3 regions of the Mesorhizobium sp. M6A.T.Cr.TU.017.01.1.1 genome follow, and region 2 is predicted to be linked to each of the others. Evidence: riboswitches for the same ligand, from Rfam matches in the RefSeq annotation. Region 2 holds a riboswitch; each other region holds the start of a gene.

Region 1 (6,613 bases), on a different contig from region 2:
AGGCGCGGCTCGAGCCAATGAAATTGGTGTGTTGGTCGGGCACGCCGAAATCCGCGTAGCGGAAGGCGCGCTGGGCCTTGCCGTCAAGCTCCGCTTTGATCCCCTCCCAAGTGTAGACTTCGAGCGTAAAATCGACTGCGCCATTGGCCAAGGCCTCATAGGCAGAGGTGCCCAGCGTCACCGTTTCGAATTTGCCGTCGCCGCCGTCATGGCGGATGATGGTGCCGATCAGCGCATTCTCCCAGGCGCTGCCGAAACCGCCATAGGTCAGGCCGTCCAGGTCCCTGGGGGATTGTATATCGGCGCGGTCCGCATTGAAGGCCAGCCTGCCGGTTTCCGTCTGCATGATGGCGTAGGTGGCGACGAGGTCGGCGCCGGCCGTGCGTTGGGTGAACAATCCTATGGATCCTAGTATACCGAAATCGGCCACGCGGTTGGCGATCAGCGTACCGGCCGCAGTGTCGGTGTAGGGCAGGATCTGCACGTCGAGCCCGGCCTCAGTGTAGAAGCCTTTCGCCCGGGCGACATAGAGTCCGACATGGTTTGTGTTCGGCGTCCAGTCGAGAGCGACGGTGACAGTCTGCTGGGCGAAGACGGGCGTGACGGGTCCGAGCCCGGCGATCAATGCGGCAGCGATGAAGAGGCGTCTGGAAAGCATGGTCATATCCTTTGGGCGAGCTGTGGATCGAGAAGGGTATCGACGATGTCGGCTTCGATGGCGGTGGCTTCCGGAGAGGCAAGATCTTTGCGCGGGCGCGGAAGAGGAATGGCGATTTCGCGCAGCACGCGGGCAGGGCGGCCGCTCAGCACATAGATGCGGTCGGACAGGAAGACCGCCTCGCGGACATCGTGGGTGATCAGCAGGACGGTCCAGCGGTGTCGGTCCCACATCGTCTGAAGCCAGCGCTGCATGCCGGTGCGCGTGAGGGCGTCGAGTGCGCCGAACGGTTCGTCGAGCAACAGCATGGCGCGGTCCTGAACGACGGTACGCAACAGCGCGGCGCGCTGGCGCATTCCGCCCGAAAGCTGCGCCGGATACTTTTGCTCGAAGCCCGCAAGGCCGAATTCGCCGTAGAGCGGCGCCACCTTGTCGCGCGCCGCCTTACGGGACATGCCCTGGACTTCCAGGCCGAGCGCGGTGTTGTCGATAACCGTGCGCCAGGGCATCAGGGCGTCGTGCTGCGGCATGAAGGCAAACGGTCGGCGCGCGTCGGCCAGTGGCCGCCCGTCGAAGTCGATGCCGCCGTCGTGGCCTTCGAGACCGCCCGTCAGCAACCTGAAGATCGTGGATTTGCCGGCTCCGGAGGGGCCGAGGATTGAAACGAATTCGCCCGGCTCGACATGCAGGGTGATGCCGGCAAGCACGTCGACATCGCCAATACTTTTGCTGATCTGGCGCAATTCCAGCCGCCTGTTCATGATTTTCGCGCGGCATCGAGCCGTTCCCATGGCATGGCGGCGCGCTGGATCAGCACCGTGGCGGCAAATAGGGCCAGCGTGAGCAAGGCGCTGACCAGCACGGCCGCGAGCACGAGATCGGGCCGGAAATTGTTCTTGGCGTTGAGCATGTAGATACCGAGCCCTTTGGCCGCGCCGGCATATTCCGCGAAGATGGCGCCGACCACGGCATAGGTGATCGAAATGCGCAGGCCCGCGAAGAAATAGGGCAGCGACGAGGGCAGGCGGGCCAGCAGGAAAATGCGCATGCGGGAAGCGCCCATCGAACTCAGAAGCGCCGAGATGTCCCGATCCGTCGATTCATAACCCTGCACCAGCGCGACCAGCATGGGAAAGAAAGTCACGAGCGCGACCAGCATGATCTTCGGCGTCAGCCCGAAGCCAAACCAGAGAACGACCAGCGGGGCGATCGCCACCAGCGGCAGGGTCTGACTGATGATGAATACCGGGAACAGGGCGCGGCGCAGCGGCTTGAAGAAGTCGATCAGCACCGAAAGGATGAAGGCAACGGCCAGCGAGCAGGCGAAACCCGCCAATGTGGCGCTGATGGTCGGCACGGTGTTGTCGAACAGCGCCTGGCGCTGCTGGATGGCTTGGGCGAGGACTCGTGACGGCGCGGGCAGCGTGGTGGGCGAGATGCGCGCATAGAGCTCCCAGGCCAAAACCAGCGTGCCGACCGATAGCAAGGCCGGTCCGACCTTGGCGAACAAGGCTACCATTCGCGGCGCGGCGGAGAAAGACTGGGACATGCGAGACCTCCGGCGCGAAAGATCAGCGTGGGGTCGGGTTTTTGGCCGAGACCGCGATCGTGACATGGCCCTCGAGCGGGCCGACGAAATCGCCGGACATCGGAAAAAGAAAAATCTGTGCGCCAGAAAACATCTCCCGCCTCGCTCCGCTGGTATTATCCAGATCAGCTCTAGGGTTTACGGGCTTGCAGCCCATCTCTCAGCCCCGACGATACGGAGCACCCCTGTGGATGGCGGCAATTAAACAGATAAAGGGTGGAGCTGCAAGTCTGCGTCCGGCTCGTAAAACCTCGGGTCAGAGGAGGTTGCGGTTCCATCAGGGACATCTGGGCGGACAGAGGAGGTGCCAACCCGGCATCCTGTTCTAGATCGCTCTCAATATTCTGAGAGGCCAAATGACTTTGAGGATATGAGGAAAGGCGCCGGTCGAGCGGATCGTTTTCCGTTCGTCGTCACCATTATCGATGCCACGCGTTTGATGAATTGTGGAAGCGTGAAGGTATAATTGCATACGTTGTAGGCAGCGGGTTTCTCTATCGCCAATTGCGACCCGCACTTTGTTGGAGAGCGAAATGCAAGAATTCCTTCTTTTTGCGTTCGTGGGGTTTGTAGCTCAAGCCGTGGACGGGGCTCTCGGCATGGCCTACGGCGTCGTTTCCTCGACAACCCTACTGGGGTTTGGCGTGTCTCCTGCACACGCTTCGGCTTCAGTTCACGCGGCTGAGCTGTTTACCACTGCGGCCTCAGGTTCGGCTCACCTCTATCACCGCAACATTGACTGGAAGCTTTTCTGGCGGCTGATGCCATTTGGCGTGATCGGCGGCGTCCTCGGCGCTTTTGTGCTCACCTCGTTTGAAGGAGCCGTCATGAAGCCGTATGTGACCACATACCTTGCGCTGGTCGGAGCTTGGCTCCTGTTCCGTTCATTCCGGCGGATCCCAAGCAATCCGGTCCCGGCAGGCGTGGTACCTCCCCTTGGGCTTGGTGGTGGATTTCTCGATGCCGCAGGCGGTGGCGGGTGGGGACCCATAGTGACGACCGGGCTTCTCGGTTTTGGCGGGACGCCCCGCTACGTTATTGGCACGGTAAATGCCAGCGAGTTCCTCATCACGTTCTCGGTGTCTCTGACCTTCTTGTTTGCGTTACTAACGGGCCATTGGGAGGAGGCTGGGGGGCTGATGGAAAATCTAATCCCCGTTGCCGGCTTGATCCTTGGCGGCGTGGTCGCAGCGCCGATGGCCGGACTGGTAGTGAAAACAATCGCTGAAAAGACGCTTCTCAGGCTCATTGGTATTCTCATCATACTGCTGGCAGGTTGGCAAACCGCGGAACTCTTCGAATTGGTGTAAACCAACGTCGTGAAACTTCACTTATACACGGAGACTATCGAGTTCTACGCATCACCCGCTTCTCTGGCGGCCGTGCCGGAGACATTCCCAAATGGAACGAAGAGGCCCCGTTGTTGTTTGGGGTCCTTGTACAACCGGAGGCCAACTGATGAAAAATTTGCTTGCAACAACAGGATTGGCGCTGGCGGTCGCGATGCCTGCAGCGGCTCAGGACACCGCGACCGCGAAAGCCGAATTCGTCAACATGGCTGGCGAGAAGAACGGAACGGCCACGCTGACCGAGACAGCGCAGGGTGTGCTGATAGCGTTGGACGTAACAGGACTGCCGGCGGGTGAATGGGTCGCGTTCCATGTTCATGAAACCGGAAAGTGCGACCATCAGACCGGCCATGACTCGGCAGGTGGGCACTTCAATCCGACGAATGCCGAACATGGATATCTCACTGGAAAAGGCCCGCACGCGGGCGACATGCCAAATCAGCGGGTCGGCGCCGACGGCGTTTTGCGTGCCCAGGCTTTCAACAGCATGGTCAAACTGGACGGTGGAGAAACGGCAATACGAGGCAAGGCATTGATGATCCACGGCGGACAGGACGACTACAAAAGCCAGCCTGCCGGTGATGCCGGAAATCGTCAGGCCTGCGCCGTGATCGAATGAGAAACCCAGCGATGAGTAGAGATCCGTCCGACATATGATCTGACCGGCTCTTCAGCCTCGGCGGCCAAGTAGTGGTACATGGTTGGAGCCTCTAGCATGAGGACAAGCCAGACGATAAGCTCGTGCGCCTGCCGAGGAATTGACGACAGCCATCGCGCCGAAATTGGCCTTTATTTCGCGACTGCTGGATGATTGCATGAACGAAACTTCTCCTATGGGCTTGTCCTCCACGGGTCTTGCCCAGTCAGCCATTTCCGCCCGCGGCCTCGTCAAAACGTTCGGCAAGCTGCGCGCCGTCGATGGTATCGATCTCGATGTGCCGCGCGGCATGATTTTCGCCATCCTGGGCCCGAACGGCGCCGATCACCGCACCGGTTTTCGTGGCACCGGGTAAGATAATCGCGGCGCTGAACATCGCCGCCCCGGAAAACCGGGTGCCGGAAGAACGCATAAGCGAACTGGGCGACATGGTAGCCCAGGCCGCCCATCGGATTTCCGCCGCCCTTGGCTTTCGCTCGCCGGCTGCCAATGAGGTAGCGAGTTGAGCCGGTGCCAAACATCATATGACTTCCTCGGCAGATCGCGACGAGGCGTACATCTCCGGAACGGTGAAAATCGACACCTCGCCCTTGAAGCCTTGCAGTTCAAACACACCTGCCTGCACAACTGGCATTGATGCTCCCTGCGCAAATCCGGGACCAAGCACCAGAGGGATCCTCAGCTTTTTGGTCGTTGACTCGAGCCGTGCCGCGCGGTTCACCGGCGAGCCGATCGCGGTGTAATCGAAGCGCCGTTCGGAGCCGAAATTCCCTACGGAGCAGATGCCAGTCTCGATGGCGACGCCGATTTCGATGGAGGGATGCCCGCGCGCGGCGAAACCGGCATTTTCGCGCTTCACCCGTTCGATCAGGGCAAGCCCCGCCTCGAGCGCGCGCTCGCGATGATCTGGCTGATCAAGCGGCGCGTTCCAGAAGGCTAGCACGGCATCGCCCATGAACTTGTCGATCGTCCCGTCGCGCTTGAGTATCTCATCGGTCGCAAGGCCGAGAAAGTGATTGACCACCTTTCCGATTTCTTGGGCACCGAGTTGTTCGCTCATCGTCGTGAAGCCGCGTATGTCACTCAGCAGGATTGTGATCTCGCGCTTTTCTCCGGACAGGATCGCTTCGGTGTCCGAATTTGCGAGGCGCTGCACCACGGAGGGCGACAGATATTGGGAAAACTGCCGTGCCAGGGTGGACCGACGCTGCTCGCTGCGCCTGTAGAGGACATAGCCTTCGAAGCCGGCTACGAGGATCGTCGCAAGCGCCGGCTGCAATGGATCATAGAGTGCACCCTGCAGGCTGTATTCGAGAGCGCCGAACGCGAAGGGCGTGGCAGCCAGGAGCGCCAGAGCGAGTGCGCCGAGCGCGACACGCTCGGCGAGCACTCCTGAAAGCCCGATGAAAACGATGCCACTGAGGACCAACCACAGCCGCTCCAGCGTACGCGCTAGCGTTGGCTCTACAAGATAGCGCCCGGCAAGGATCTGGCCGATTGCATCAGCGTGGATGTCCACGCCTGGTCGCGCCGGACGCGTCGGCGTGGGCAGATACTGGGTCAATCCCACGGCCGACAGATCAACAATGGCGATGGCGTTCCGCAGCAGCGGATTGCCGCGGCCCGAAAGGATATCACTGGCAGATATGCGCGGCGTGTTAGTGTCGGTTTCCCAGAGGCGGATGCTGCCCTGCGGCTCGAGTGGCACAATGGACCCGGCCATCCTGAGCGCGTCCAACCCGGCGGCATTCATCCGAGCCACGTAGCCGTTCTCTCCGGCGTAGAGGCGCAGGAGTTCGAGCGCGAAGGACGGCCAGAGTTGCACGCCTTGAGCCGTATCTCGGAGCCAGAGCAGCGGCACATGGCGCAATACGCCGTCGGGATCCGGCGAAGTGCGAATGACGCCGAGGCCTGCAGCGGCGGTCGAGAAATCTGGAAGCGAGCCTGTCAGACCGGTGAAGCCAGGAAGCGTCTCGGGTACTTGCCCGACGATCGACCAACCGGCTTTGGGCTCTGCTTCTGATACGGTCGCCTCATTGCCCAGGCTGACGGCGAGCGCCGTTTGATGTTTCGCCAGTGCGCTCGCGAGGCGCTTGTCTCCGGCGATACCATCAGGAGAGATGTCAGCCTCAGGCAGCACCAGCGCAAGCCCGATCACCGCGGCACCGGACTCGGCGACACCGTCGACCAGATCGGCCAAAAGGCCACGGTTCCAGGGCCATCGCCCATATGCCTTAAGGCTCGCGTCGTCTATCGAGACTATCACAACAGGATTGCTCGTCGCCTCGCGCGGGGCGAGGAACTGGTAGAAGTCATACGTACGCTCGCGCAGGCGCGATAGCGGCCCGTCGAAAGCAAAA
Region 2 (6,613 bases):
GTCCCAGATCTCGAACCGGCAGCTTGGGTTCGGTATAGCTTCGAAACGGTGCTTCATATCGATGGTCCCGGTCGTTTGGTTGCCTTGGGCGGTCGAGGATGCAAGGGCATGGGCCGTGCCGTGGTGGGCAGTGCGGGCGCGCTTTCGCCAGCGCTGTTGGCAAACAGGAGAAGGTCGGCCCTGGCCCACAGCAGATAGCAGGCAAGCAATGTCAGCGGCGCGGCAACGAGGGCAGGGGAACCGCCCAACCACACCTCAGGCAAGGCGGCGCCCATCGACAGCGCCGCCGCGAGCATCGCCGGCAGGCGGCTGGCCAGCACCGCACTGCGGAACAGATCGGGCCATCCAGCCGGCCACCCGGGCACGCTGGCGCCGGGCCTGTAGGCGGCGCTGCCGAACTTGCCGAGCGCATGCAGCAGTCCGGCGGTCGCCGCCAGCACCGGCTGGCCGAACAGGAACAGTGCTGCGCCAAGCCCGATCGCGCCGATCCCCGACAGGAGATCGGCGAGGCGGTTAAGCGCTGGATCGGGGACATCCCGCCCGGCCCAGGCGCGGTGATAGACCTCGCCGCTGCAGAAGAAGACCAGCGTTGCCAACGTCAGCGCCACCGCACTGCTGCTGCCAGCGAAATAGTCGAACAGCGCGGCGCCGCCGCGCATGCCGGATCCCTGAGGGGCGGCGAGCTGGATCGTGACGCCCATCACCAGCCCGAGCGCGTTGCCAAGATTGTAGTAGCCGCCAGGACCGGCCATACGCGCCCGGATCGCCGCCGCAAATCGTGAAAGCGCCTCCGCGGTCCGGCCAGGACCCGCAGCCTTCGGTTTCGCGTCGAGACTCGACGGCTCGAAGGACAAGAGCTCGGCCAGCGCCGAGGCAGTGCGCCATTCGGATAGCGCGTCGTCCCGGCGGAGTGGCGCGTGATCGTTGTCGAATCGCATCGAACCCTCCTCGTCATGGAGCCGACGGTTCCGGAGAGCTCGAGGCCTCCGGTGATCGGCTGTGATCGACGGACCGAGGTTCTGCGACCCCGGCTTACGGATGGCTTACGGGCGTTTTGGATTATGCTTTTGGCAGCGGCACGCTCGCTCGATGTCGCCTCGGTTAGCTTGCCTTTGGCGCGAGCCGCTGCGCGACATGGTCGGCGATCGTCAGGCTTGAGGTCAGGCCGGGGCTCTCGATGCCGAACAAATTGACCAGACTGTCCACGCCGTGCACCGCCGCGTCCTGGATGACGAAGTCGGCATTGGCTTCGCCCGGACCGGACAGCTTCGGCCGGATGCCGCTATAGGCGGGCTGCAGGTCGCCAGCGGCGAGGTCCGGCCAGTATTTGCGGATCGTAGAAGCGCTCGCCACGCGTTGGATCGACGCGATAGTCGAGCTGATCCGTCCATTCGACGTCCGGCCCGAAGCGGGCGACGCCATCGCCGCTGGTGCTGTCGACTGCGTCGAGAACGATGCGCCCACCCTCGATGCGGCCGCAGACGATGCGGGTGTTGAGGCTGAGTGCCGCCCCGTGCTCCTCTACGTCGCCCCGCAAAGCAAGCATCAGGGCGTGGCTGTCGATGATGCCGGTGGCGGGCGACAGCAGGGCGGCCGTGCACCGCAGCTTGGGCTCCAGCGCGCGTGCCCCTGCTGCGGTCAAGGGTGTCAGGTCGCCCGCGCCGCAAGCAGAGGCGTTGGCCAGAATGGAAGCAAGCACCGGCTCCTGTTCGGCATCTGTGGCGACGATGAGCTTGCCGCAGCGCGCATGCGGAACCGCCCGCTTCTCGCAATAACGGTAAAGCTGTTCCCGGCCTGCCACGCAGAGCCGGGCCTTCTGCGATCCGGCCGGATAGTAGATGCCGGCATGGATGACCTCGGAATTGCGCGAACTCGTTCCGGTGCCGATGGCATTCTCGGCCTCGAGGACCAGGGTGTCCATCCCGCGCTGCGCCATCTCTCGCGCGATCGCGAGGCCAATGACGCCGGCGCCGGCGACGATGCAGTCGACGTGGTCCATGATCAGGCCACCTCAGCCTTGTTGTTGTGCCTGCTGGTGAGCCGTTCGGGAATCATGTCTCGGCGATGCGCACAGCCGGCTTGGCGCAGCTTCTCGCGTTCCAAGGCCTCGAAGCTGAAATTCTGCATGTCTTTGTCCATCCGCCAGCCCTTCCGAAAGGGCTTGACACCCTTACAAGAAACAGATGCACCAAACACCATTAATGCTAGAGGCGATGCGCGCCGAACGGCGGCAGGACCCGGCGTGCAGGACAGGACCCATCATGGACGCTCGACCGAATTCTCCCGAAGCTCGCGACATCAGCTATCACATGCACGGCTACACCAATGCCCGCAAGCATGAGGAAGCAGGGCCGCTCGTCATCGAGAAGGGCGACGGCATCTATGTCGAGGATCTGGCCGGCAACCGCTACATCGAGGCGATGGCCGGGCTTTGGAGCGTCGCGGTCGGCTTCTCGGAGAAGCGGCTGGTCGATGCGGCGGTGCGCCAGATGTCCAAGCTGCCTTATTATCACGACTTCGGCTCCAAATCGCATTCGCCGCTGATCGATCTCGCCGAGAAGCTGGTGCAGATGGCGCCGGTGCCGATGAGCAAGGCGTATTTCACCAATTCCGGCTCCGAGGCCAACGACACGGCCATGAAGATGATCTGGTACCGGTCGAATGCGCTCGGCCAGCCGGCACGCAAGAAGATCATCAGCCGCATTCGCGGCTATCACGGCGTCACCATCGCCTCGGCAAGCCTGACCGGCCTGCCCAACAATCACATTTCCTTCGACCTGCCGATCGCCAGTGTGCTGCACACGTCGACGCCGCACCATTGGCGCGAGGCGCTGCCAGGCGAGAGCGAAGAGCAGTTTTCGAGCCGGCTTGCCGACGACTTGGAAAAGCTGATCCTGGCCGAGGGCCCGGAAACCATCGCCGCCTTCTTCGGCGAGCCGATCATGGGCGCCGGCGGCGTCATCGTTCCGCCGGCCGGCTACTGGGAGAAGATACAGGCGGTCCTGTCGAAGTACGACATCCTGATCGTCGCCGACGAGGTCATCTGCGGTTTTGGCCGAACCGGCGAGATGTTCGGTTCGCAGACCTTCGGCATCAGGCCTGACATCATGGTGCTGTCGAAGCAGATCTCTTCTTCCTACCTGCCGATCTCGGCCCTGCTGATCAACGAGAAAATGTTCGAGCCGATTGCCGACGAAAGCAATCGGATCGGCACCTTCGGTCATGGCTTCACCGGCGGCGGCCATCCCGTCGCGGCGGCGGTCGCGCTCGAGAACCTGAAGCTGATCGAGGAGCGCGACCTTGTCGGCAATGCGCGCACGGTCGGCGCGCATATGCAGAAACGGCTGCGCAACCTCGCTTCGCACCCGCTTGTCGGCGAGGTGCGTGGCGTCGGCCTGATCGCGGCGGTCGAACTGGTCGGCGATAAGGTGACCAAGACGCCGTGGGAGACGGCCGGCGCGCTGGGCGGGCTTGTCAACGGCTTCATGCAGCAGAACGGCGTCATCTCGCGCAACATGGGCGACGCGCTGGCCTTCTGCCCGCCGCTGATCATCACCGAGCCCCAGGTCGATCAGATGATCGACGCGTTTGAAAGATCGCTCGAAGCCGCAGTCAAGCAGGTCGGACTATAGGGCTGAACAGCCCACCCGAAGGCAGAGGCTGAATGGGCGTTGGTGATTGGCGAAAGCCGAAGCGGTATCCAATCTCCCCCCTTGCGGGGGAGATGTCCGGTAGGACAGAGGGGGGTGTGAAGGATCGCCAACTTTCGACTTCAGCCTTGCCAACCCGAATCAGCTTGAGGGCGCGGCTGCGATCGATTGACAGGTCGGAGGGAAGCACCCCCCTCTGCCTGCCGGCATCTCCCCCGCAAGGGGGGAGATCGGCAGCTTCGGCGGCGCCGCCAAGCTCGGTAATTGGTCTGAAGCGATTGCTGGGAACGATTGCCCAGGACCATTACTTGAACATCCTTTGCGCAGGTGCTACGTCGCCCATATCGACAGGGGCGCTCCGTATTGCCGGGGCTGAGATGGTGGGTGCAAGCCTTCGGTCCCTCAAGCTGATCTGGGTAATGCCAGCGGAGCGAGGCGACCATGTTTTCAGGTGCACAGATTTCCCTGTATCCGATGTGCGACGATTTTGTCGACGTCATCCTTGGGGCACTTTCGGCGATGGACCCCTATCGACCGAATTTCCGCATCGAGACCGACGACATCTCGACGCTGATCGTCGGCCCGCCGGAACAGCTTTTCCCGGCCATGCGCGACCTCTTCGCATCGGCGGCGGCAAGTGACGTGCATTGCGTGTTGTCGGCGACGGTGTCGCGCGGCTGTCCGGGCGAGCCTGACGATCCGATCTGCACACCGATTTCCGGCAGCAGCCACGAGCTGTCCCTGGCCGAGCGCATCGGCGCGGCGCGGGCGCATGTCGACAGTGCGAAAAAGCTTGGACAGGAGGTCGCCGCGCAGTTCTCGCTCTATCCGCTCGGCGAGGGCCATCACATGGACGAGATCTACGGCTGTATCGACTTCCTCAAGACTTCGGGCGTCTTCGACAGGTCGAAGAATTTCTGCACGAAGCTGAAAGGCGACGCCGGACCGGTGTTCGCGACGCTGTCGGAAGCCTTCCTTCGTTTCGGCGCGCCGCAAGGCCATGTCGCGCTCGATCTCACCGTGTCGGCGAACAGCCCGAGTCCTTGTTAGTGTTGGCTGTCAACGGGTTGCAGCGAAATCCGAAACAGCATCCGGAACGACCACCAGCTTGCCGACAAAGTCCTTGGCAATGAAATCAGCCTGGGCGCGGTGGAAATCGGAGAGCTTGTAGACGCCGCCGACCAGCGGCCGGATCTTCTTGTCTTCGATGTAGCGAACGATACGGCGGAAGTCGTGCCGCGTGCCCTGGCTGGAGCCATGCAGCTGCAACTGCTTGAGATACATGGTGCGCAGATCGAGCTGCACGACCGGGCCGGCAATTGCGCCGGCTGTGGTGTAGCGGCCTTCGGGCCTGAGGATGCGCAGCAGATCGTTGAAGATCGCACCGCCGACCAGGTCGGCCACCACGTCGATCGGCTGGCCGCCGGTCGACTCATTTACCGCAGCCGGCAGGTCAGCCACGCCACGGGTGATCACCGCCTCGGCGCCGATGTCGAGCACGGCCTGTTCCTTGCCCTTGCCGACGACGGCATATGGGATGGCGCCGCGCGCCCGCGCCAGCTGCACGATGCCGGAGCCGACGCCGCCCGACGCGCCGGTGACCAGCACGCGCTCGCCGGCCTTCAATGCGGCGCGTTCCAGCATCTGCTCGCCGGTGAGATAGGCGCAGCAGAAGGTGGCGAGTTCGACATCGGTCAACTCGGTGTCGACGACATGGGCGTTCTCGGCCGGCACGGTCTGATACTCGGCATAGCCGCCGTCACGGCCGTGGCCCATATAGTCGATGTCGGCGAGTGAATCGTCGTCGCGGTTGTAGATGGAGAAGTCGACCATCACCCGCTCGCCGATACGGTCCGGCGAGACACCATCGCCGACTGAGACGATGTGGCCGACCGTGTCGGTGCCCTGGATGCGCGGGAAGGTCAGCGTGTTGCCCTGACGCCGCCAGGTCGATACGGCGGCAGCATCTTCCTCCGTGCCATAGGCGCCCTGTCGCACCCAGACATCGGTGTTGTTCATGCCGCAAGCGGTGACCTTGATCAGCACTTCGTCAGGGGCGGGCGACGGCACTTTCACGTCGGTGCGGTAGACGAGCTTTTCCGGTCCGCCGTGACCAGTCAGCTGCACGGCGGCCATGGTGGCGGGGAGGGTTTTGGTCATGGCGTTCATGTCAGTTTTCAGATGTTGGCAAACACGCTCTTCACCGCATCCGCCGTCTTCGACACGACGATGTCGGCCTCTTCGCGCGTCAGGCAGAGCGGCGGCGCGAAGCCGAGAATGTCGCCTTGCGGCATGGCGCGGCCGATGACGCCGCTTGCCGCAAGGGCGGTAGCGACCTGCGGCCCGATCTTCTGCGAGGCGTCGAAGAACACGCGGTCGTCCCGGTCGGCGACGAACTCGATTGCCGCCAGCATGCCGTCGCCGCGGACGTCACCGACATGTTTGTGGCCGCCGACGGCTTTCGTCAGTTCGGCGCGGAAATAGGCGCCGGTCTCGCCGGCGTTGGTCACCAGGTCCATCTCGTCGATCAGCTCGAGATTGGCGACGCCGGCGGCAACGCAGATCGGATGCGCCGAATAGGTCCAGCCATGGCCTATGCTGCCGAGCTTGTCGGAACCCTGCACCAGCACCTGCCAGACCTTGTCTGCGACGATGACGCCCGACAGCGGCGCATAGGCCGAGGTCAGGCCCTTGGCGATGGTGATCAGGTCGGGCTTGATGCCGTAGTGGTCGGAGCCGAACATGGTGCCCAGCCGGCCGAAGCCGGTGACCACTTCGTCGGCGACCAGCAGCACATCGTATTTCTTCAGCACCGCCTGGATCTTTTCCCAGTAGAGGACGGGCGGCGGCACGATGCCGCCGGTGCCGAGGATCGGCTCGCCGATGAAGGCGGCGACCGTGTCCGGGCCCTCGGCCAGGATCATCTCTTCGAGCTTGTCGGCGCAGTGTTGGGAAAACTGTTC
Region 3 (6,613 bases), on a different contig from region 2:
CCGAGCGCGACATAGTCGGGCTCAGCAAACATGGCCGTTTCCAGCTCGACATGATCATGCGTGCTCAACCCGAGCCTGACACCGGCTGACCGTATCCTCGAGAGGTCGGCGGTTTGCAGATCCTCCTGGCCGAGATGCACGAAATCGCAGCCCTCCTCGATTGCCAGACGCCAATGATCGTTGACGATGAGCTGGCTTTTGTATTGGACACACAAGGCCTTCGACTTGCGGATCTCCGCGCGCAGCCCGGTTTCGTCCATGGTCTTGATGCGAAGCTGCACCAGCTTGACGCCGAGCGGCACCAGCCGCTCGATCCAGGCTGCACTATCGACGATCAGATAGAAGGGATCGAGCTTCATGAAAAAACCGCCCTGCCGATCGTCGGCGTTGACGGCATCGCGACCTCGCGCGGTTCGAGCATTCCCGAGCAAAAGGCTTCGCGGCCGGCTTCGACCGCCTTGCCGAAAGCACGCGCCATGCCGACCGGATCGGCCGCCTTGGCGACCGCCGTGTTCAGGAGCACGGCGTCAAAGCCGAGTTCCATGACGGTCGCCGCGTGCGACGGCCGTCCGAGCCCTGCATCCACAATCAGCGGGACGCCTGGGAATTGTGCGCGCATCGAGCGCAGCGCCGGAATGTTGACCGGTCCCAGGGCGGAACCGATCGGTGCGCACCACGGCATCAGGACCTTGCAGCCCGCTTCCAGCAGCCGCTCGGCGACGACAAGATCGTCGGTGGTATAGGGAAATACCGAAAAGCCGTCCTCGGACAGGATGCGGGCGGCTTCGACCAGGCCGAACACGTCAGGCTGCAGTGTGTCGTGGTTGCCGATCACTTCGAGCTTGATCCAGCTCGTCCCGAACACTTCGCGCGCCATTTTCGCTGTGGTGACCGCTTCCTTGACGGAGTGGCAGCCTGCCGTGTTGGGAAGGACCCTCGTGCCAAGCGAGCGGATCAGCGACCAGAATTCTTCGCCGGCCCTGCCGCCCGCCATCTCGCGGCGCAACGAGACAGTCACCACCGACGTGCCCGATGCGCTAACCGCATCGGCAAGGATGGCCGGCGAAGGATATTGAGCCGTGCCGAGAAGCAGCCGCGAGGAAAGCGCCGTTCCAAGAAGATCGAACATGCTAGCCTCCCTGCATGGGTGAGAGGATTTCGATCCGGTCGCCGTCGCTCAACTGGAACTCCGCCCGGTTGGCTTTGTGCACCAGGTCGCTGTTGACGGCCGTCGCCAGCCAATCGCCCTCATAGTCGAGCGCGGCAAGCAGTTCGGCCAGCGTGGTGGCGGCCACCTCATGCGCTTCGCCGTTGACCATCAATTTCATGAGCAAGCTCCTTGGTTCCGTCTTGATTGAAAACCAGGTCGGCAGCCTGGCGCGCCATGGCTGGGGCGAGGAGAAAGCCGTGACGATAGAGCCCGTTGATGGCTATGATCTCGCCGTTCGTTTCTACGCGCGGCAGGTTGTCGGGAAAGGCTGGACGGACGCCGACACCGGTTTCAACGATCTCGGCCTCGCCAAAGGCCGGATGGAGGGCGTAGGCGGCACCCAGCAGCTCCATCATCGATCGCGCCGTGACCGGTCCGACGGACTGGCTTTCAATCATCGTCGCGCCGATCATGAAACGGTGGTCGGTGCGTGGCACCACGTAGAGCGGAAAGCGCGGATGAAGCAGCCTGACTGGGCGCGACAGCGAGACATCAGGCGTATTCAGGATCAGCATCTCGCCGCGAACGCCGCGCAGTCGGCCATCGCCCGCGGCCATTCCCGTGCATTCGATCTGGCGATCGAAACCGGCACCAGCCGAAGCGTCGGCGCCGAAGTGGAACTCGACGCCCATCGCCGCCAGCCCATCATGAAGTGCTGCCATCGCCTGACGCGGGTCGAGATGGGCTTCGTCGGGGAAGAGCAGTCCGCGGCGGAAGCGGCCGGCGAGGTCGGGCTCGAGCAACACGATTTCATCCTCATCGACACGCCGATGACCCGAGGTGCGGCTGGCGAACCGGTCGAGTTCGCCCGCATCGCGCGGTGCGGCCACGAGCAGCGTGCCGGCCCGTGTGACCTGGCCTGGCGTCGCCGCATCCCACCAGTCGGCGGCATCGCGTCCGAGATCGAGCACCGGCTGCTCGGCGCTTTCGCACTCGCACCACGGCGCCAGCATGCCGCCGGCGAACCACGATGCATTGCCGCCGATGCCGTGCCGGATCTCGGCGACTGTGACCGTCGCGCCTCGGATGGCGAGTTCGAAGGCCGCGGCAAGGCCGGCAACGCCGGCCCCTTTGACCAGCACCCTCATGACGGTTCCGGCGCCTCTGGCATGAGCGGTACGCCGGCCTCGTCCGCTGGCATGTAGAGATCGCCACCTTCGCGATATTTTGCCGCCATGGCCGCCATGCCCTCTTTCTGGGCCTCGGCACGGATGTCGTGGGAGATGCGCATGGAGCAGAATTTCGGCCCGCACATCGAGCAGAAATGCGCCACTTTGTGCGCTTCCTTGGGCAAGGTCTGGTCGTGGAAGGAGCGTGCTGTTTCGGGGTCGAGCGACAGGTTGAACTGGTCCTCCCAGCGGAACTCGAAGCGCGCGCGGGAAAGGGCATTGTCCCTGACTTTCGCCGCCGGATGCCCCTTCGCCAGATCGGCCGCATGGGCGGCTATCTTGTAGGTGATGACGCCTACCTTGACGTCGTTGCGGTCGGGAAGGCCGAGATGCTCCTTCGGCGTGACGTAGCAAAGCATTGCGGTGCCGAACCAGCCTATCATGGCGGCGCCGATCCCTGAGGTGATGTGGTCATAGCCAGGCGCGATATCGGTCGTCAGCGGTCCAAGCGTATAGAACGGCGCCTCTCCGCAGACGGCGAGCTGCTTGTCCATGTTCTCCTTGATCTTGTGCATCGGCACGTGGCCCGGGCCTTCGATCATCACCTGGCAGTCCTTCGCCCAGGCGACCTGCGTCAGCTCGCCGAGCGTTTCCAATTCGGCGAATTGCGCTGCGTCATTGGCGTCGGCGATCGAGCCTGGACGAAGCCCGTCGCCGAGTGAAAAGGACACATCATAGGCGCGGCAGATGTCGCAGATTTCCGCGAAATGCTCGTAGAGGAAGCTCTCCCGGTGATGGTGCAGGCACCATTTGGCCATGATCGATCCGCCGCGCGAGACGATGCCCGTGACCCGGTCTACGGTCAGCGGGATGTAGTGCAGCCGCACGCCGGCGTGGATGGTGAAATAGTCGACACCCTGTTCGGCCTGCTCGATCAGCGTGTCGCGGTAGACCTCCCAAGTCAGGTCCTCGGCAATGCCGTTGACCTTTTCGAGAGCCTGGTAGAGCGGCACCGTGCCGATCGGCACCGGCGAATTGCGCACGATCCATTCGCGGATGTTGCGGATATTGCGGCCGGTCGACAGGTCCATCACCGTGTCGGCGCCCCAGCGGATCGCCCAGACCATTTTTTCGACCTCTTCGGCCATTGACGATGTGACAGCGGAGTTACCGATGTTGGCGTTGATCTTGACCAGGAAATTTCGCCCGATGATCATCGGTTCGCTCTCTGGATGATTGATGTTGGCGGGAATGATCGCCCGCCCGCGCGCCACCTCGTCGCGCACGAATTCCGGCGTGACGAAGTCCGGGATCGCCGCGCCGAAGCTCTCACCGTCGCGCTCAAGCTTGCCGCGCACGATCTCGCGTCCAAGGTTCTCGCGGATAGCCACGGACTCCATTTCAGGCGTAATGATGCCGGCGCGCGCATAGGCAAGCTGAGTCACCGCCTTGCCGGCCTTGGCCCTGAGAGGCCGGTTGCGAATGGGGAATTCCGGCGTCAGGCGCTCGCCCGTGACGAATCCATTGTCTTCCGGCCGGACATGGCGGCCGTCATAGGCCTCGACATCGCCGCGAGCCGTGATCCATTCGTGGCGAAGCCGGGCAAGGCCCCTTTCCATGCTGGTTTCGACAGTCGGGTCCGTATAGGGGCCGGACGGATCGTAGACGGTGACGGGTGGCTCGCCGGCAGTCGGATGAACAGAGATTTCGCGCATCGGCACCCTGATCTGGGGGTGGAGGAGGCCGGGCTTGTGGATTTTCCGCGAGGCGGGCAGTGGTCCCGTCGACACGGCGGGGGTGAGGGCATTCATCGTGAGGCTCCTTTGCTCATGCATTGGAGACCCAGTTCTGTGCCGGAAGGATGAAAAGACGCTTCTGTCGACCTGCCGAAACAGGACCTCGGGCATAAACTCCCGCAAAGCGCTTGCACCGTCCCTACGCCAGTATGAACTGGATCAGGTTCAACGGGTCACTGCGCCGCGAAAGCAAGCAGTATCTCAGCCCCTTGCCGGGACTCCCCTGGTGAATGCGTCAGGTTGGACGGGCCGACGCTATCTTGTCAAGCGCATTCGGGCGCCTTCGGCCGGTGGCGATGACCGGCGGCCTGTCAAAACCGGGCGGAGAGCTCGCGCATGCATCGGGGACAAGTCACGCCCCGGAGACCAGGGCTGGAATGGCCAAAGCCTCTTTCGCTTCGTGAAGGATGGAGAAACTGTATCGGCCATGTGCGTCGAGATCCACCGAGTAGCTCAGGCGGTCACGGATGTGGTTATCCTGGTCCAAGGTGACGATTCGCGGCTTCAGCGAGGTGATTTGCACCTCGTCCAGGTAAATGGAGTTGCAGATAATGATCTGGTCGTCGGGCTGGCAGGTGCGGGCGGCCGCTCGATTCAGGATGCAGCATCGGCGGCGTTCCCGATACCAATGATATCTTGCGGGCAACTTATGCAATCACCGGCTTCGTAAAACCCGACGGCGGCGGCCGTGTCCTGGCGCTGAGGATGTGCCGCTGTTCCAGCAGAGAAATCGCATGGGCCGCGGAGTTTTCGCTCTGCGTGGACGAGTTGACGCAATCGTTTAGCTTGCTTGCAGTTCGTACGACCGCCTTTGAAAGCAACTAAGCTATTGCATTGATATGTTGGTGCGGCGATCGATCGCTACATATCCGGCCGCCATTATCCGAGTATTGATCCGCCTGCTGTTGGCGTTGCCGTACATGGCAATCCCTGCGGGGTCGTCGGCGGCCGGATCGGCCGTGCCCTCCAGTCTGAATTCCCCTGCCGAAAACTTCCCTGGCTTGGCTATGCATGCGGTAGATGAGATCGCCGCCTACCGCGACCTGGTCGAGGAAGGCATCGACGCGAAGAATATCGCCGCCCAGTTCGGACAGTCTGGTTATCGCCATGCGTCAGCGGCTCAGACTTGCGGTCTCGAGAGCGGCCTTGCGGGTCACCTCCCTTATGATTCAGATGTTGGAAGACGGCTTCTCGTTACCCAATAGAAATGGCGACTACGGAACGCGATCGCGGCCATCAGGAAACACCTGTCTTCGGCTCAACCTCGACATGGCGTCCGATCGACCGCAGATATACAGCTATCTCGTCCATGAGATGATCGCGTTCGCCGTAGATTTCAGCAATCCTACGCAGCTGTGGCTCGACGGCCCTCCGTTGCGCCGGCGTCAAATCAGCATCGCCAAAGACGTATCCCAAGTTGCCAATCGCGCAAATGTTGCAGCCGGCGTCCGCAACTGCTTGCACGAATGCGGGAATGTCTTTTTCTTGCATGGTCTTCATGTCGAATCTCTCGTGAATGGCGAGCTCGCGCCCCCATGCTGCCTTTTCAGCGTGTCCTCTGGGCGGCGCAAGCCTTGAGCGTGATTGTGCCCGGGCAACCTCGACTATCCCGTCTGCCAACGCTCTTTAGAGTCGGTGGGGTCTGGTGATCGCAGGCTGGGCCACTCAAAAGCTTGCAAGAAGAAAGTCATGGCGACCATTGCTCAAGATCGCAAGGGTGCGTGCAAGACCTTCCGTTGGCAGTCATGCACGCCCACTCAGAGAGAGTCCGGCCGCGGAAATTCTCCCTTATTCGTAAGAGACACGGCGGATTGCCTTCCGACGGCACCCTTGCTGCAACGTGCGACCTAACGAGACATATCTCGTTCGCGTTCCCTCGACCTGTCTTCGTATTGCTGCTTGCCCTGCGATTTCAGGCCCTCTGCTAGCTCCTCGGCCGCTCTTTGGCCTGCAATGTCACTATTCAAGATCATGTCCGGCATCCCTGGATGGTCATAACCGTAACGCGCATGCAGCTTCCCTCAAGCGCAGCGCGTATCCGTCGATTAGTTTCGTCGTCCGGAACCCGAAGCCCTTATCCGGCCTGGTGTATCCATCATTCAACCGGTATACCGTTCCAAACTTTGGCGGACCATTTACCTCAGGCATGATCATCTCGCGTGACATTGTTTTTTGGCGGCGCCATCATCGCACGTGGCATTTTCTAAAAATCAAGACGTGTTAATTTGTAAAATCAGGGATGTGGCCGCGCCCGCTGCGAGGATTTGCAGGTAGCTCTTCAGCTCCAACACGATGTGTGAGGCGGCGGTGGAAAAAGGCAACCGACTTTTAATTGGCGGTACTTACTTCGGAAGCGCTGCAATCGATCCTGAGGATACTATTGATCGCGAGCGCCCAATGCGTCCGCCGTTGGATCCAGGTGACCTCGCCGCTCGCTCCGCGTTCGGCGCCCGTCGCAGAAAGGTAATCGCGCAATTGCTGCACATGCGCCTCGCGGA

Evidence for each region. A riboswitch is a leader RNA that binds a small molecule or an ion and turns the genes downstream of it on or off. The one in region 2 is predicted to bind thiamine pyrophosphate.
Region 1: another riboswitch for thiamine pyrophosphate. It lies ahead of EOB36_RS03270 (ABC transporter permease); the one in region 2 lies ahead of EOB36_RS11145 (YkoF family thiamine/hydroxymethylpyrimidine-binding protein).
Region 3: another riboswitch for thiamine pyrophosphate. It lies ahead of thiC (phosphomethylpyrimidine synthase ThiC); the one in region 2 lies ahead of EOB36_RS11145 (YkoF family thiamine/hydroxymethylpyrimidine-binding protein).

What each region holds. Positions count from the first base shown of each region.
Region 1 is NZ_RZTA01000006.1:56,424-63,036, forward strand. Features, by position in the region: gene EOB36_RS03260 (ABC transporter substrate-binding protein) at 1-664, opposite strand, end outside; gene EOB36_RS03265 (ABC transporter ATP-binding protein) at 661-1,422, opposite strand; gene EOB36_RS03270 (ABC transporter permease) at 1,416-2,207, opposite strand; TPP riboswitch at 2,331-2,443, opposite strand; gene EOB36_RS03275 (sulfite exporter TauE/SafE family protein) at 2,780-3,556, shown strand; gene EOB36_RS03280 (superoxide dismutase family protein) at 3,705-4,214, shown strand; gene EOB36_RS34860 (hypothetical protein) at 4,354-4,608, shown strand; gene EOB36_RS03295 (adenylate/guanylate cyclase domain-containing protein) at 4,774-6,613, opposite strand, start outside.
Region 2 is NZ_RZTA01000026.1:20,521-27,133, reverse strand. Features, by position in the region: gene EOB36_RS11165 (hypothetical protein) at 1-57, opposite strand, end outside; gene EOB36_RS11160 (hypothetical protein) at 54-938, opposite strand; partial or broken gene EOB36_RS11155 (FAD-dependent oxidoreductase) at 1,102-1,999, opposite strand; gene EOB36_RS35735 (hypothetical protein) at 2,002-2,127, opposite strand; gene EOB36_RS11150 (aspartate aminotransferase family protein) at 2,262-3,632, shown strand; TPP riboswitch at 3,990-4,101, shown strand; gene EOB36_RS11145 (YkoF family thiamine/hydroxymethylpyrimidine-binding protein) at 4,092-4,700, shown strand; gene EOB36_RS11140 (alcohol dehydrogenase family protein) at 4,710-5,819, opposite strand; gene EOB36_RS11135 (aspartate aminotransferase family protein) at 5,828-6,613, opposite strand, start outside.
Region 3 is NZ_RZTA01000015.1:70,025-76,637, reverse strand. Features, by position in the region: gene EOB36_RS07465 (thiamine phosphate synthase) at 1-359, opposite strand, end outside; gene EOB36_RS07460 (thiazole synthase) at 356-1,129, opposite strand; gene thiS (sulfur carrier protein ThiS) at 1,131-1,328, opposite strand; gene thiO (glycine oxidase ThiO) at 1,297-2,298, opposite strand; gene thiC (phosphomethylpyrimidine synthase ThiC) at 2,295-4,130, opposite strand; TPP riboswitch at 4,234-4,350, opposite strand; partial or broken gene EOB36_RS07440 (aspartate 1-decarboxylase) at 4,468-4,725, opposite strand; gene EOB36_RS07435 (hypothetical protein) at 4,961-5,320, shown strand; gene EOB36_RS07430 (hypothetical protein) at 5,352-5,615, opposite strand; gene EOB36_RS07425 (hypothetical protein) at 6,423-6,613, shown strand, end outside.